DNA from 2 places in the Virgibacillus sp. Bac332 genome. Region 2 is predicted to be linked to the other one. Evidence: riboswitches for the same ligand, from Rfam matches in the RefSeq annotation. Region 2 holds a riboswitch; the other holds the start of a gene.
What was found. A riboswitch is a leader RNA that binds a small molecule or an ion and turns the genes downstream of it on or off. The one in region 2 is predicted to bind FMN.
Positions count from the first base shown of each region.

Region 1: it holds a riboswitch for FMN, as region 2 does, so the genes downstream of both, ribE (riboflavin synthase) here and D9782_RS20050 (ECF transporter S component) in region 2, are expected to answer to the same signal.

Region 1 covers NZ_CP033046.1:2,136,593-2,145,951, reverse strand. Annotated here, with positions in the region: gene D9782_RS10265 (ABC-F family ATP-binding cassette domain-containing protein) at 394-2,262, opposite strand; gene D9782_RS10260 (hypothetical protein) at 2,276-2,491, opposite strand; gene ribE (6,7-dimethyl-8-ribityllumazine synthase) at 3,365-3,829, opposite strand; partial or broken gene ribB (3,4-dihydroxy-2-butanone-4-phosphate synthase) at 3,831-4,445, opposite strand; gene ribE (riboflavin synthase) at 4,458-5,102, opposite strand; FMN riboswitch at 5,521-5,668, opposite strand; gene D9782_RS22870 (hypothetical protein) at 5,922-6,140, shown strand; gene D9782_RS10240 (globin-coupled sensor protein) at 6,188-7,474, opposite strand; gene D9782_RS10235 (S8 family peptidase) at 8,337-9,359, shown strand, end outside.
Region 2 covers NZ_CP033046.1:4,092,354-4,101,712, forward strand. Annotated here, with positions in the region: gene D9782_RS20040 (1,4-dihydroxy-2-naphthoate polyprenyltransferase) at 1-666, shown strand, start outside; gene D9782_RS20045 (hotdog fold thioesterase) at 684-1,073, shown strand; gene D9782_RS20050 (ECF transporter S component) at 1,455-2,042, opposite strand; FMN riboswitch at 2,205-2,353, opposite strand; partial or broken gene D9782_RS20055 (transposase) at 2,485-2,730, opposite strand; gene D9782_RS20065 (S8 family serine peptidase) at 2,930-7,198, opposite strand; gene D9782_RS20070 (M20/M25/M40 family metallo-hydrolase) at 7,853-8,914, opposite strand; gene D9782_RS20075 (hypothetical protein) at 9,072-9,257, shown strand; gene D9782_RS20080 (thioredoxin family protein) at 9,235-9,359, shown strand, end outside.

The sequences.
Region 1 (9,359 bases), 2.0 Mb from region 2:
TTAACCACCTGAATAAACGATCGTTGAGGTTAGTTTAAGCTTATCTTCGTAATTCTATACAGATAAACAATTAAGCGCCTTTATCCAATACAAAACGCTGTTTTCATGTATGGATTTACAATAAAGAACAAGAGCGCAAGCGCCCGATTAGAAACGATGATTGGCGAGTCAACGGTGATAAAGGAATCACAGTGAGATTGCGAGCCGATGTTGACTTAGATTAGGGCGATTCGTGAAGTCGCATCGTTACTGGGCGCTAGAGCTGGGCGCAGCTCAACACGCCCCTATTTATCCACATGGGCATATTTTATAATTTTCCTAGACAACAAAAAACACCCCTAGCAATTAGATATTTGGTCTAACTTTAGGGATGCACCTCATTGCAGGTAGGTTCTATTCACCAATTAATAATGATAACTCTTCCCAACGTTCCATCTTTGCCTCTAATTTGGCTTCTATCTCTTGCTGTTCGTTAAATAATACTTGGACTCTTTCTGAATCACTTCCAGCATTTACAATGTTATCCTGGATCTTTTCCAGTTCTTCTTCCAATGCTGTAATAACATCTTCAATTTCATTCCATTCTTTTTGCTCATTATAGGAAAGTTTTTTCCTCTGTTTCTTCGGCTTTACTTTTTCTGTTTTTTCAACAGGCTTTTGGGTCATCGGTATTTCCTTCTGTTTCTCTAGATAGTCCGTGTAGTTTCCATAGTAAGGTATTATACGATTATTTTCCGTAAAAACTAATAAACGGTCAATCACTCGATCTAAAAAGTATCGATCATGTGAAACTGTTATAACGACGCCAGGAAATTGATCGAGATACTCTTCTAATACACTTAATGTTTGCGTATCTAAATCATTGGTAGGCTCATCTAAAAATAAAACATTTGGTTCTTCCATTAATATTTTCAATAAATAGAGACGACGTTTTTCTCCACCTGATAGCTTCCGAATATACGTCCACTGTTGTGTTCGAGAAAATAAAAAATGTTCGAGCATTTGCTCAGCTGTAATAATCGCCCCGTCTTTTGTGTGGATAACTTCAGCTACTTCTTTTATATAATCAATGATTCTCATTTCACCGTTAAGCTCTTCATCACCCTGTGTATAATAGCCGATTTTCACTGTTTCACCAATAATAACTTCTCCATTATCTGGTGTAATACGCTGTGCCATTAAGTCGAGCAACGTCGTTTTCCCAGACCCATTTGGACCTACAATACCTAATCTGTCTCCAGGAACAATTAATTGATTCAATTTGGTTACGATTTGTTTATTGGCAAAGGACTTATCTACTTCCTTCAGCTCTATTACTTTTTTCCCTAATCGGACAGATCCTACGGGTACATCAATGGCTTGCTCATTCGTGTCAAATGTTTTTTCCTTCATCTCATGAACACGATCAATTCTTGCTTTTTGCTTTGTCGAACGAGCTTTAGCTCCACGCTTTAACCACGCTAACTCCCTGCGTAGCGTATTTTTATGCTTCATCTCATTACTTCTCTCCAGCGCTTCACGCTCTGCCTTTTTTTCTAAAAAAATCTCATAATTCCCTTCATACGAATAAAGCTTTCCTTTGTCTAATTCGAAAATTCGATTCGTCACACGATTTAAAAAGTATCGATCGTGTGTAACTACTAATAGGGAGCCACGATATGATTGTAAATACCTCTCAAGCCACTCAATCGTCTCATTATCCAAATGGTTCGTCGGCTCATCTAAAATGAGGAGATCAGCAGGCTGAATTAAGGCTTTGGCAATAGCCACTCGCTTTTTTTGTCCCCCAGATAACGCATTTATTTTTCTATTAAATTCTGTAATGCCTAGCTTCGTTAGGACCGTTTTGGCTGCTGTATTTGCTTCCCACGCACTTGCCTCATCCATCTTCTGCTGCATCACAAGCAAATTTGATTGCGCTTTTTCACTTGTTGGATCACGTTGTAAATCCAGCAATGCTCGCTCATAATCGCGCATCACACGCATAATTAACGAATTACCATAATAAATCTGCTCCATCACTGTCAAATCCCCATCTAAATCTGGATCTTGGGCTAAGTATTCAATTTGATAATCTTTTGCGTGCTGAATCGTACCCTGTTCTGGTGACTCAAGTTTTGCGATTGTTTTAAGGAATGTAGACTTCCCGGTACCATTTACTCCAATTAACCCTATTCGTTCATGCGCAGCAATGATACAGGAAACAGATTGAAATAATATTTTATCACCAAATGATTTCGTTATATTTTCAACGGTTAGCATTCTCGATCATCCTTCAACTCTTTCGATTCTTTAACCATGTTTTAATAATAATAACAATTAACAATAGCATCCAAGAAGTTACAAGGTAGAAAATAACTTTACTTGGCTCAGCCATCTCTGAAAAGAAAAAAGCCATTCCCGTCCATACAACAGCAATGATTACTAATTGTCCTAATAATAGCTTAATAATAATCTCCCCCATATCTGTGAACACAAGATCTTTTATCATTCATATTTTTTATATATAAAGTGAAACTTCAATCCGTGGGGGGTTTTGTTTTTCCCCACGGATGGTTAGTACCACAAGGGTATGACCTAAAGGCCCTTAAACCAATCGGACGTTACTAGCAGTTGCCCCCCCTCTTACATATTGGGTTCACTTCATTGCTTGAAGTGGCGGATTACTGCCAGTTATATGCGGGATAAAGTGAAACTTCCATCCGTGGGGGGTTTTGTTTTTCCCCACGGATGGTTAGTACCACAAGGGTATGACCTAAAGGCCCTTAAACCGATCGGACATTTACTGGCAGTTGTTCCACACTTACCCATATTGGGTTCACTTTATTGCTTAAAGTGCGGATCTTACTGCCAGTTATATGCGGGATAAAGTGAAACTTCCATCCGTGGGGGGTTTTGTTTTTCCCCACGGATGGTTAGTACCACAAGGGTATGACCTAAAGGCCCTTAAACCGATCGGACATTTATTGAAAGTTGTTCCACACTTACCCATATTGGGTTCACTTCATTGCTTAAAGTGCGGATCTTACTGCCAGTTATATGCGGGATAAATTAAAAAAATCCTCTACGGACAAGTTTATCCTATCCCTATGGATTTTTCCAACGTTAGAAGGATATTATTTTAGATAAAGTGAAACTTCAATCAGTTGGTGGTTTTGTTTATCCACCACTGATTGTTAGGTGAACCAATCGGACATTTACTGGCAGTTGAACACCTTCTTATCCATATTGCTTTCACTTTATTCCTTGAGGTGGGGGGCTTACTGCCAGTTATGTGGAATAAAGTAAGAAAGAGAAATAGCAAAATAAGCAAAGCAACTCCTCTTATTTCTGAGAAGTTGCTTACTTGCTTTGATATATCGTTTTATAATGATCGAAGTAAATTTGCCATTTCTATAGCTGATAACGCTGCTTCCGCTCCTTTATTACCTGCTTTTGTACCAGCACGTTCAATTGCCTGCTCAATGGACTCCGTTGTTAAGACACCAAAAATAACTGGCTTCTCGGATTGTAAGGATGCTTGAGATATCCCCTTTGCTGCTTCATTACAAACATAATCAAAATGAGGTGTCGAGCCTCGAATAACTGTTCCTAAAGTAATAATGGCATCATAGTCTGCTTTCAGAGCCATTTTCTTAGCAATTAATGGAAGCTCGTATGCTCCAGGAACCCAAACAATCGTAATATTTTCCTTTGCTACACCATGTCTAATTAAGGCATCCTCAGCCCCCTCGAGAAGTTTACTAGTAATAAAGTCATTAAACCTACTTACAACAATACCGATTCTTAAATCGGTTCCTACAAGATTACCTTCCAATATATGTCCCATTTTGCTTACACTCCTCTTCTATCATTAATCTATAATTGATTAAATCTTCAATAGAAATCATACATAAGTTAAACTTGGCAGCCATTCTTTCTAAATCTGGCACTCTCGCCATCATGCCGTTTTCTTTAATTATTTCACAGATAACTCCTGATGGGGCTGCTCCACAAAGTTTTGCTAAATCCACGGAAGCTTCTGTATGTCCAGGACGTGTTAAAACACCTCCACCCTTAGCAATTAAAGGAAATACGTGACCTGGCTGTTTAAAATCCTCTTTCATTGCAAATTTATTAACTAAGGCACGAATTGTCGTTGAGCGTTCATGTGCGCTTATCCCAGTAGTTGTATCCTTATAATCTACACTGACTGTAAAGGCTGTTGATAGCGGATCGTTATTGTTTGATGTCATTAAAGAAAGTCCAACTCGCTCTGCTACTTCTGACTCAATCGATGTACAAACCAGGCCTTTACCGTGGGTGATCATAAAGTTTATCGTATCAGGAGTGATCAGTTCAGATAGTGCTACTAAATCTCCTTCATTTTCTCTCTGTTCATCATCCACAACGATGATAGGTCTCCCTGTCTTTAATTGATCGATAGCCTCTTCAATTGTGTTCATTTATGGCACCTCCTAGATAATACCTTTTTGTTTAAGAAAATTATGATCAAGCTTCCTTGAATCAGTAGAATGGGAAAGCAATTGCTCTACATGTTTCACGAGCATATCACACTCTATATTCACCAAGCTCCCCTTGCCTTTATCTCCTAAAATAGTCACGGAAGCTGTATGAGGAATTAATGATATCGTAAAGACATTCCCACGAACTTGAAATAGTGTTAAGCTTACACCATCGACTGCAATCGAACCCTTTTTTAGTAAATATCTTTCTAGTTCCTTATCCACTTCAATGTCATAATAAATGGCATTCTCCTTTTGATATTTCTGAATAATCGTTCCAGTACCGTCAACATGGCCAGAAACAAAATGTCCACCAAATCGACTGTTAACTCCCATCGCCCTCTCTAGGTTCACTTCAGACCCTTTCGTCAGTTCCTTTAGAGAGGTAGCTTTCATTGTCTCTGGCATCACCTCAGCAGAGAAGCCAATATCATCAAATGCAGCAACTGTTAGACAAGTCCCATTAACAGCAACACTATCACCAACGTGCATATCCATGATCACCTTTTTGGCAGTAATTGTTAAAAAGATTGCCTGTTTAGATGGTTGCTTTATGGAGCGAATGACACCTTTCTCTTCAATAATTCCAGTAAACATAAATTTCACTCCTTTTTCCTAAAATTGAAGCGTACTAGATCGAACTTATACTGGTTTTATCTTTCCAACCAGTAGAACAAAAGCGCAAGCGCACGATTAGAAACGTAGCGACTAGAGCCAGTCAACGGAGATAAAGGAATCACGTTGTGCTTGCGAACCGATGATGACTTATCGCAGGGCGATTCGTGAAGTCGCATCGTTTCTTGGCGCTGGAGCTGGACGCGGTTCAACACGCCCAAATTTATCCATATGGACAAATTTACTAGACTACGAAAAAAGCCTCTGAATTTCGCTTCAGAGGCTTTGAGGACAGAATTTCGTCACCACATGTATACGTAAATAAGCCATTGAAAATATGAATGGCAAAAAAACGTTGGCAAATAGCATACGTATCCTATTTGCTAACATGCTGCGTCAAAAATTCCTTCTCCCATCCAGACTTTAACTGTCGGCTCTGGAGTCACACCAGATCCACCGTTTGGCATTATGCCGCACGGGTCACGGACTAAGAAGTAAATAACTTCATCACCGCCGATTGGGAATTTCACCCGACCCCGAAGGAAATAACTACTATATTATATTTTCCTTATTACGGTAGTAACTTTTTATTATTATAGGGGCATTTATTGGTTCCTATAAACCACCGCCAAGTTCCTACCAAAATCCTTCCACTTTCCTTAAGGATTATTGCTTAAATATTATCAATACTTATATAAAAATGCAAGGAGATATTTTTCTCCCCCATCATCTTTATAGCTTCCTAAAGTTGTGTAAGCATTCATTTAACTATAGATATTCGTACTTCTGTAATCAAATCAAGTGAAGCTTCCATCTGTTTTTAAAACATATACGTACAAAGGCTTCATTCGCCACATCCTGTGGCAACGCCTTTGTGACCTACTTCCATTTAGGCCCGAACCAATCGGACATTTACTGGCAGTTGATCCACACTTATCCATATTGGTTTCACTTGATTGCTTGAAGTGGGGACTTACTGCCAGTTATATGCGGGATAAAAAAAAATATATGGTTATATAATAAATGGGTCACACCATAAAATAGTAATTATTACAGTACCTTCCTTGCTATTGCATTTCACTAGTAATCATCGTAAGATTATCTGCTGAAGAAGCCACTTCGTCCATTGCTTTACCTAATTCATCCAATACGTTCACAAATGAAATAAACTCTTTTTCAATCTTATTATTTTGAATCCTGGTTTTTTTCATCGTATTAACAATCTCTGCAAAATGCGTTTCCGATTCTTTTAACGTATCGTTTCCATTTTCGATTTCTTCGCTAATTTTATATAATGATCCAGTTAATTTTTCTACTTGTTGATCTGTATTCGAGATAAGGGTTGACACATTTGTGACTGATCTTTTTGTTTCATCTGCAAGTTTCCGAACTTCTTCTGCCACGACTGCAAATCCACGACCGTGCTCACCAGCTCGTGCAGCCTCAATTGAAGCATTAAGAGAAAGCAGGCTTGTTTGATCAGCGATCCCCGTTACAATATCAATAATTCCTTGCATTTTTTTTGATATATCTGCTAAAGCCTTCACCTCACTAGCAAGCTTATGTATAGAATAATGAATTGTCGACATGTTTTCCTTCTGTTCGTTTACTTGCTGCTTACCATTTGTCGCTCGCTTCTCTGCTAAATGTGAAAGCTCTGACCCAGCATTCGCAATTAATACAATTTCATCTGATTGTGAACTCAGTTGTTGGAACGCAGCATTTGTTTCTTCCGATATGGCCGCAAGATTCTCCGATGCATGTGCTACATTTTCTCGTATTAATTGCTTTTGTTCCTCTGCTTGTTTTTTTATCCGCTCTGTTTCCGCATCATATGCTTCCAATACCAGCTGTTGCTCTAAATTTACTATTTTTGAAATGGATCGAATTGCTAGGAAACATTCGTCTTTTGAGTTAATGTTCTTCTCTATTATTGTCACCAATGACAAGAACAGGTCTTGAAAGGCACACATGTACCACTTTGTATCAAGTCCGATATGTACATGTATTAAAGCGATTCGTTGTCGTTTGGAGAAATATTCCTCATTGATTACCCCTGTAAACATTTCCGAGATATGTCTTTTTAAAGTTTGCTTTAGTTTTTCTATAGAACTATGTTGATTAATAATTTGTAGTAAAGCAGGTTCATTTTCTAGATTTTGATAAAATCTATCAACCATAAAACCCAGATTTTCTACGACATATTCTTGCGTACAATGAATTATTCGTAAATCGGTCTCCGTAAGTCCAATCATCTGAAATTGTCTCTCTACTTCACTACCAGCTTCTATTTGAAGCTTGGCTTGTCCACCTTCTAATTGACGTGTGGTAGTTTTTTTGGTATTTCTTAACATCAATTGTTTCCCCCTATCTGTATAGGGTTAATATCGGCAAAATAGTTACTTATTTTCAGTCTAGTGAACGATCCCTTCGATCGACTTGTAGTTTTTATGGTTAATTCAGCCCTAATTTACTAGATAGTCTATTTTCACGCGAGTATAAATGTTTATAAAGTGAAAATTCAATGAGTTAGGGGTGTTGTTTTATCCTCCACCGAAAGTTAGTTCCAGAGCAAAAGCGAAAGCGCCTGATTAGAACCGTAGGGACTGGAGCGAGTCAACGGAGATAAAGAAATTACGATGAGCTTGCAAGCCGATGATGACTTAGATTAGGGAGATTCGTGAAGTCACCTCGTTTCTGGGTGCTGGAGCTGGATGTGGCTCAACACGCCCATATTTATCCACATGGGCAAATTTTATACTTCTTATCTTTCAAGGATATGACCTAAGGCCTTTGAACCAATCGGACATTGACTGGCAGTCCATCCCCTACTTAAACATATTGGTTTCCTTTATTGCTTGAATTTATATGCGGGATAAACGAAACACATATGATGCCCTATTTTCATTAATAAAGAAATAATTGCATGAAATCAAATTGCGAAACTAATACCAATGGTTTATTTATCAATAACCGTTTAAAAACCTGGTAAATGTTAGTGACCTAAGATTATTAATGTATTCACGTTTACACGCTGTTCACTACAATGAAGCAGGAGAAAAGAACTACGAAAAATTTTGGAAAAATAGCTACAAAACTATCATTTTTAAAATTAAGACAAATATTGACAAAGTTCTACACTACTCTCCATATATAGTTAGAGACAACTACCAATGGAACTAGGGGGAATTTATACCAAAAAAAGGAGGAGAAAAAATGCAGCAATTTCCCATGAGGAAATATATTGCCGTTCTGCTAATCTGTATCTTACTTATCACATTAGCTACGCCATATCTATCACATGTTTTTGCCCAACAAGATAAGCGCGAGTCTGCTAGTCAAGTAATACAAAGTAAGCTAGTAAAAACATTTGATAAAACTGATTATGTGCGTTATCTAGTTATTCTTAAGGATCAGGTCAATACTGTACAGCTAGCAGAAAGTGCAAAAAAAGAAGCAATACAAGCAAAACTTTCTACCGCTAAGGCAAAACAACTCAAACAAAGGACCGTTGTGTCTGCATTACAAGAAAATGCCGAAAAAACGCAACAGGATCTAAAGTCCTTACTAAAAAAACAAAAACAATCGGGGAACATCAAGCAATTTCACAGCTATTTCATTGTTAATGCCTTTTCTGTTACCGGAAATGAGAAATCAGTGGAAAGAATCGCTAAATCTAAGCAGGTAAAATCGATCATACTGGATGAACAACAGCAACTTCTTCCTATTGAAGAGGATAATACGTTCGCCGTAAAACAAACAGACAACCAGTCAGAGGATACCGAATGGAATATTGAGCGAGTAGGAGCACCGGAAGTTTGGGAAAGAAATATAACTGGAGAGGGTACCGTCGTTGCAAATATTGATAGTGGAGTAGAAGGTAATCATCCAGCTTTAACCAGACAATACAGAGGTTATCAAGAAGATGATCCCGATCAACCAGTTCATGAATTCAATTGGCATGACGCTGTTTTTGATCGCTCACGTCCAATGGATTCAGATGGCCACGGAACGCATACCATGGGCACGATGGTTGGTCAAGAGGAAGGTGGACAAAATAAAATCGGTGTCGCTCCAGGTGCAAAGTGGATTGCTACCAGAGCATTCTATCAAGGAACAGGCTATGACTCTTATATTTTGGAAGCCGCAGAATGGATACTAGCCCCAACAGATGCGAACGGTGAGCCTCATCCGGAAAAAGCTCCAGATGTGGTAAATAACTCTTGGGGTGGTAGCCCA
Region 2 (9,359 bases):
ATCGGGGGCACCATTGTTCGTGATGGAATAAATCCAAAAACTGTCCTCCGCTTAGCACTTGCTTTTTTTGGAATTGCCATCTTAATTGGTATCTATATAAGTATTCAATCTAGTTGGTGGATAGCTGCTATCGGTTTAATATGTATGGTATTTGGTTATTTATATACAGGTGGTCCTCTACCCATAGCTTATACACCACTTGGTGAGTTATTCTCCGGTTTCCTAATGGGTACGGTCATTATTGGAATTAGTTACTTTATCCAAACAAACACGATCACTGGTGAGGTACTAATTGCTTCCATTCCAATAGCATTGTTTATTGGCGCAATCATGCTATCTAATAATATTCGTGATCTAGATAATGATAAAGAAAATGGTCGGAAAACACTAGCTATACTTTTGGGAAGAAAAAATGCAGTCCGCTTTCTAGCATTGATGTTCATTGTAGCCTTCATAACGACTGCGACGCTTATTATAGCAGACATTTTCCCACTATGGTCTTTCATTACATTTATTGGAATTATTAAAGCAGTTGATGTCATTAACAAATTTAAAGGCAAGACAGAGCCAATTGAAATGATGCCAGCAATGGCAGCAACTGGTAAAACAAACTCCATTTACGGAATTTTACTTGGGATATCTTTAGTTATTAGTATGTACATTTAATAAGGGGATATTATACTATGGACCATACGTTACTGAAAACATTAGGAATGGAAATTGAGACATTGACGAAGAATAAAGTAGTAGTCACGATGCCGGTTGATGAACGTACACATCAGCCAGCTGGATACTTACATGGTGGTGCTAGTGCTGCACTTGCTGAGACCGCTGCTAGCATTGGGGCTACATTACACGCAGATATGGAGCAAGAATCTATTTTCGGCATTGAAATTAATGCGAATCATATCAAAAGTAAGCGAACCGGTATAGTAACAGCTACTGCCATCCCTCTTCATGCAGGAAAATCAACAATGGTTTGGGATATTAAGATTACTGATGAGCAAGGCTCACTCATATGCATTTCTAGATGCACAATCGGTATTGTTTCAAAAAGACAAAAAAAGCAATAAAGAAAATTTTCCTTTGCGCAAGTATCGATAAGCAACTTTAAGCTATTGCTATTTCGCCTAGAATCGATGGTGTATTCTCCCTTTTGAAGTTGGTGTACGAAGCTAAAATTGTTAATCCAAAGCCCGAACGATAAAAATAAATGTGCATACGAGCACAGCCAAATTACGTAGACTCCTTGAAAAAGAATGTTTCTACTAGTACGATGGAACGCTTCCGAAGCCTTCCTTTGAATACCCTTGCTTTCAGCTAACGCCTACGACGACCTTCACCGTTCGGGACTTTAACCCTAGAGCGTGCGCACATGCCTGGCACACCAAAAGGAGTATAGAAAAACGAGCGTTTTTCTATACTCCTACGGCGTTACATAATCGCCCTTTTTTCTATGAAGCAATATGGACTTGTTTTTGTTCAATCCAGCTTTTTAATTTAATAAATAACGGGATAAATAACGCTCCAACGATGATACCCTTTATTACATTAAATGGAAGAACATATGCGTAAACGGAGAACCATTTAACGGAATTTGACATATCCTCCCAGCCCATAAACCAGCTGTAAGCAGGTAGAATGATGAAATAATTTAACAAACTCATTCCCAGAGCCATTATGATCGTTCCCGTTACTAGTCCAGAAACAACACTTTTGACTCCTTTATATTTATGATATAAGAGGGATACTGGAATGACGAACATAATCCCGGCCATAAAATTTGCAATAACTCCTACCGGATCTGTACCACCACTTATAGCTAAATAAAGAATATTCTTAATCGCTACAACAATAACCCCAGCTAATGGTGAAAAAATAAGGGAAGCCATTAATGCCGGGACATCACTGAAATCTACTTTTAAATAGCCTGGCAACAAAGGCAATGGGAAATTCAGGAAAAATAAGAGCAAAGATATGGTACCTAAAAGTGATAAAATAATAAGTTTTAATAGCTTTGATGATTGCATGTTACGTTTCATCGTTTTCCTCCTTCATCAATTATCGATTCCTATCTCGTGATGAAGGATATGAGCCTAACAGTTAGCAAATGAAAAACCCTAAAGCGCGGCCTAACCGGGGCTTTAGGGTACCATAAATTCATTAGGAAAAAGCAGTGCGAACTAACGCACCTTTTCTTGGCTCGACATCTTCTCCCATCCAGACTGTAACTGTCGGTTCTGGACTTACACCAGATCAGCCACAGCAAAATGCCTGCTGTGGGTCACGGACTTAAAGCAATTAACTGCTTCTTACCGTCGGTCGGGAATTTCACCCTGCCCCGAAGATGGAATCGATATTATGTTGTACCGTTATTTTAACCTATCTTTATTCGTATTGCAATATCTATGTTTACCTACTCAATCGATAAGTTTTCAATCAAATTAAGTATAGACTTTAGCGGAAAAGCAATAATCAGCTAAACTATAGAATGAACAAAAGCGCAAGCATCCGATTAGAAACGTAGCGACTGGAGCGAATCAACGGTGATAATACTATTTCAATAGGCGAACCGCCAGTCGTCAACAAACAAAAACTTCTTGACCAAAACATTTCTTTCCATAACTTTTTACGGACATGAAGAAAATCCATCTTGCTAAGTCTTGAACTGGCACTTTTATAGGCATTGATGAATTTCGATCATTCACTGTTGGGTTGTGCTTTGAACAAAAAAGGAAAAAAAGCCTTTGGGCTGTCACCCAACCGAAATTCATCTCCCCCTTACCGTTGGGCTACGCCCTTCACACGCTTGAAGTTGGAGACTTCTTTCGGAAGTACGTTAAAATTTCCTAGACTACAAAAAAATCACTCCGCCCCAGTAATAATGGAGCGAAGTGATTTATACATGCTAAGAAATTATGAAGGATGCTTATTCTTCGACATTGATGAATAATTTACCTTCAGCTTGCTCACGAGTTTCATTGCCATAGTCATCTTCGACCTTTACTTCTATTACTGCCCCTTCAGCAACAACATTGCTAGTTGCAGTCCAATAACCTACATAATGTCCATCTGATGTTTCCATCATTGGAAGCTCCGTAGCGTTCATAACCGTATTGGTCAATGGCATATGAATAAAGTACGTCGCTCTAAGCCCGGGTTCACTATCAAATTCAAATTTCACCGTCTCACCTGCTTCAAGTGTAACATCTTCCTCAGGAGTCAGATTCTCAATTTCTGGTGCAGTGAAATCTACATCAATAGTAACAGATTCAGTGGACGTATTGCCTGCTAAATCATGAGCAATTACTTCAATTTCATTTTCTCCGTTTTCTAAAAGTATTCGTTTAGAATACATGCCATCTTCAACAGCCGCTTCTTGCCCATTCACTTCCACGAAATCTAGGTTGGTATCAGAAACTGAACCTTCTACAGTTACGGTTTCACGATTAGATTTCTCTCCATCCTTAGGGCTGTCTATCGTTAATTCAGGAGACTCTGTATCCAACGTTACAGTTACAGGATCAGATTCACCTGTTGGAGTACCATCAAGTAATGATACAGCAGTTAATTCATTCGCTCCTTCCATCAATTCTACCGGAATAGCAAATGAACCATCATCACCAATTTCAGCAGTACCGGCTTCTTCTCCATTATTCATTAATTGAACGGTCGTTGTTGGTGAAGCAGTACCTTCAACAGTCAATTCCGTTTCGTTTGTAATCATATCTTCAGCTGGAGAAGTAATGACAGGTTCCTCCACCTCATAGTTTACACGAGCGCGAATCATGTAATTTCCTTCATTAGCAGGAGATTTAGACCAAGCCCCTCCTACTAATTGGTAGCTGCGTTCAGCATTAGGACTGCTTTCATCTGTAGCTAGACCTGGAGCACCTGTATTTGGAGCAGTTTGGATATATACCATATAGAAATCACCATCTACAGTAATTCCATGCTCAGAAAGATCAACTACCGTCCATGCATCTTTATCGCGATTTGCCTCTGCGTCAAATGGTCCAGCAAGTTTTTCACCCGGAGCACCGTCTGGTCCTGAAGCATCCCAAACTTCTACTTGGAATGCAGTTCCACCAGGGTTAGGGAACTCTTCATCCCAGAATTTGAATACACCAGAATCAACTACCCCAGCTTCTTCTCCTTCAGGAAGAGACATTTTCACTGCCCAACCATTGAAAGCATCATAAAATGCACGAGCATTTTCTGGTGTACCATCATCATATGCTATTTCTCCACCAGGAACCGTATAGAATGGTTCTAACTCGACATCTGCTGTCGTATCGCTATCCGCTAGAGAAACTTCAACTTCCGTACCATGATAACCGCTAGACACTACTTTTAGTGTATATGTTCCTTCATAAGCTGTAAGCGAATAGTTACCGTTTTCATCAGTTGTCACAGGTTCAACATTTGCATCCTCAACTAATAGAAGAGAAGCCCCTGAGATTGGCTCGCCTGTTTGCTGATCAGTTACCGTACCGCTAACTGTGTATTGATCAACTTCTTCTAGCGTAAAATCAGCTTCAGCAGCACCATCAGCTTCAATGGTTACGGATTGTTCTGCTGATTCAAACCCGTATGCTTCTGCTTTTACCGTATATTCTCCTGCGGCATGAAGTAATGAGTAACTACCTGTTGCAGGGTCCGTAGTCACCGAACGACCACTTTCTAGGACACTAACCTGTGCACTCATAGGAAGTAGTGTTGGGCTGACTGCCTCTTTATCTACTAATGGTTCTTTCTTTGGCTTTACTGGCTGAATTTTTGCAGGATAAACTTTTTCTTTTAGCGTATCCTTTGTATCCGTTTTAATAACACCTAAAGCAGCGTTATCGAAACCAACTACCCCTATATAGCCTCGATCCTTTGCCAAAGATGCACTTTCACCATTAGAAGTATCTGCTAGTGTTACGTCATCAATATACCAGCCATCTCTAGTGACACTCCCATCTGTGTCAAGATTAAAGCCAATATATACACGCTGTCCACTATATTCAGACAAGTCTACTTCTACGCTTTCCCAACCATCTGAGGTATTCGTTATTTCCGTTAATTGTGTCCAATCTTCTTGGTCAGTTGATATAAACACATGACCGTAATCCCAATTGTTTTCAATATTGTACCATTGATTGAATTGCAAGTATGCATTTCCTTCTGGTAAATCAATTGGTGGCATAACCAGTGTAGTGTTTGTGTTACTATCATACTCACCTGCTAAATTTGTAGCATATACGTTTTCTCCTGAAGCTGCACTCTCTGGTCCAGAAGTTGGAACACCACGCTCCCAGCTGTTATTTTCACCAAACACTGTCCAGCCAGCCGATGCTGATTCAAAATCGTCAGAGAAACCAACTGAGACTCCAGATAATAAAGTAACCTCATACGTATCACTGGTTACTTCATTGTTACCAAAATCATTAATTGTCCAAGTATACGTTAGAGATTCACCATCTATTTGCTCTCCAGGAATCGTTACTTGGTATTCTCCTTCTTTATAATCTCCTGAAACACGTTCCGCTTCGACAGTTTGTGTTTCACCATCTTGATCTGTATACGATAGATTTACACTGTTTACACTTATGTTGTCCGATACTTGAATGGACAAATTCAAATCCATTCCAGTATAAGATTCACTAGGACCTTCATGTTCGAAGACGGGAGCTTCTGTATCCTCTCCTGCCTTAGTAACCTGTCCCTCAAGTGTTCCTAACCCTGTAACAAGTGAAGAAATGGCATCATATGCATTTACAAGCCCATGACCATAACCATTATTCGGTACCTCTGTAAAGTTGTCATCTGTTAATGGCGTAGCCGTTGTTGTAAGAATTTCTTCAATTTCATCAACAGTTAGGCTAGCATCTGCTTGCTTTAATAATGCAACTACAGCAGATACTGCTGGACCAGCCATTGATGTTCCATTCCATCCACCTTCATAGCCACCACCAGGTACACTGGAACGAATATTAACACCAGGTGCTGAAATTTCAGGTTTAATTTCATCATAAGGAGATGGTCCCTGAAGAGAAAACCCTGCTAATACATCATTAACATCTGTTGCACCAGTTGCAAATGATTCCGGATAATTTGCTGGCACAGCTACAGAACCTGGTCCACCTGGATTTCCAAGCGATGTGTTACCCGCTGAAAATTCAGGGAATATTTCTGCTGCTCTCCAAGCAATAACCACATCACGGTACCACTCGTCTAAGCCAGGTCCACCACCCCAAGAATTATTTACGACATCTGGAGCCATTGACGCATCTCCACCAGGAGCAAGCATCCATTCAGCTGCAGCTATCAGCCATGTATCATAGCCACTACCTGCTGCATTTAATCCTTTGGCTGAAATCCATTTTGCACCAGGTGCTACACCAACTTGGTTCGAACCATCAGGTTCACTTCCAACCATTGTCCCGGTAACATGTGTTCCATGTCCATGGTCGTCATATGCTTCTTCTTCATCTGCAGTCGCATCGAAAAAGCTATAGGTATGATCAACTTCACCGGTATCATTATTATAGCCACGATATTTTTCCTGTAATGCTGGGTGATCCCATTGTGCACCACTATCAATACTAGCTACTACTGTACCAGTTCCATCAAAGCCCATCTCCCAAACAGACGGCGCTCCAACACGATCCACATTCCACTCAATATTGGTTAATTCCGATTCGATTTTTCCAGCCTCTTTATCAATTGTCACATCATAAAGTTCGCGTTCTTCATTTGGTAATATTTTTTCTACCTCTGCAAACGTCGCTAGCTTTTCTGCTATTTCTTTTGTAGCAGTTACCGCCATTCCATTTACAATATGGTAGGATTTGAAGCTCTCAATATTACCTTTTGCCTCTTGCTCCTCCAGAAAAGCTTTTACATTTGCTTGTGATTCTAGTGCAGTAGTCTTTAATTCGGATATTACAGCTGAGCGCTGCATATGCTCCGCCTTTTGTCCTGACAAGCTTGCTTTTGCTGCATCAGATCTTGCATTTTTTGCGACCTTCATGACATCTGCTTTTTCATTAAATTTTACCAGGAAGGTTACTTTGTCGTCGTCTTTAAATGCTTTTACTAATCGATCACTCACTTTTGCCTCGGCTATCTTATTAGAATCATGGGCAGACTGATGAAGCTTACCGCTTGATTCCGCGCTGGCTATTCCTGGTGTAATTAACGAAAATGTCATTAATACCGTTGCTGCAATACTTAGTGCTTTAGATTGACGTCGTCTTCTTTTAGCCTTCACAGCTATTCCTCCCCTCAATTTTTGACACATTCTGATGCAGACAAGAACCAACAAATTAAAAACACCTTCTGCCTCCCCCCTTGAAAATTTGGTTCTCAACTGACAGTGGTGCCTCCAGAAAAATCTAAGTTGTTACAGCAAGTATAGTAGATTAACTAGATAAAATAATGTCGAATCAAGTCGAACAAAAGCTGAATTTTCAAAATTGATAGATTAGTAATATTTTTTCATCAACTTTTCATAGGTATTAATTCGTATGTTTCACCTACTAAAACTTCATAAAAAACCCCTCATTCCTTATAAGATAAGGAATGAGGGGTTACTTTCCATTACTTTACAGCCTAGAAAACAGTTAACTGCTTCACTAAAATGAAGCTATTTACCTAGGCATATCCCTATTTTAACATTGATGTTTTCTTCATTACAGAAAACATACTACTATATTACTTTATTTTGTAATATTCCATAGATAATAATTCTTATTTTTTGATACATTCTTAATGTTCGCACAATAATTCGGCCTATAGAATGAAATATTGTTAACTTTGCGTTATAATGCAGAAACCATACGTACTTACTGATAGCTACATATCTTTAATCTTCATCTAATGGGTTTAAACTTTCATTTCCAGTTAGAGAAGCAATCATCGTAACTAATAATTCAATTTCTTGTTCCATATCTTTCAAGCTAGACGTTTCTACAGGGGAGTGCATATAGCGTAAAGGTAACGACACTAAAGACACAGGAACCCCTTTACCGGTTAATCTCATTTTATCTGCATCTGTACCTGTCATTCTTGGTGTAAGCTCATATTGTACATTTATCTTTAACTGCTTCGCGGCTCTTTCTAACCATTGATTTATTTTCCTATTAATCGGCGCCCCTTTAGCAAGAACTGGTCCACCCTCTAGTCGGACATCACCATATTTATTTTTATTCACTCCTGGATAATCTGTAGCAAAAGTAACATCACAAGCGATTGCCATATCTGGTGCAACTCCCGCAGCTGCAAAATAGGCTCCGCCCATATTTGTCTCTTCATTAACCGTACTTGCTGCATAGACACCAACCTCACAGCCTCGTTCCTTTAACCCTTTTAAAACCTCAGCCACTATAAATGCGCCCGTTCGATTATCAAGTCCTCGGCCAGAAACGTATCTATCACTTAAAATCTCTGGTTTTGTATTGTAAACAACTAAATCTCCTATTTGGATATGTTGTTCAGCCTCTTCCTTCGTTTTGTACCCACAATCAATAAATAAATCTTCCAAGCTGAAATCATTCTTTAATCCACCGTGATGCTGAGCATTTACACCGATTACACCCGTAATCGTTTGCTGATAGCCTAAAACAGTAACTTTCATTCCAACAGCCGCTTTTGGATTAATGCCTCCCATTTGATCAAAATGTAAAAACCCTTGATCATCAATGCGGTTAATCACAAGTGCAATTTCATCACAATGACCTGCAAGTAATACTTTAAAAGGTGCATCTGGATTTAGTACACCAATCGCGTTTCCAGCATGATCCGTTCTAATTTCGTCAGCAAATTCTTTTACATACTGTATCCACTTTTTTTGTATTTCCATTTCACTACTTGATGGTGATGGTGTTTGTAATAAATTTAATAAAAAATCTTGGTTTGCTAATACCACTCTATTTTCCTCCTTATTCGATAACTTGATGATGTACTACTATTATGATAGCAAAAAATTCGATGAAGAGCACTTTTGTTTACGCGTATAATAACTATGTGTACACTTTAATAAAGTGAAACTTCAATCTGTGGGGATTTTGTGTATCCCACACGGATTGGTAGTACCAAAAGGGTATGACCTAAAGGCCCTAGAACCAATAGGACATTTACGGGCAATTGATCCCTTACTTAACAATATTGGTTTTACTGTATTGCTTGATGTGGGGGGCTTACTGCCAGTTATATGGGGGATAAAAAGATTTGAAGGAGAGAAAATCGATGGACTTAAATCAATGGTATAATATTGGTATTTCACCTGACACATATATTGAAACAATGGAACAGCATCAAGAAAACTTATTACATATTTATGATCATTTCTCCTTACCAGCTGATGAGGAGTT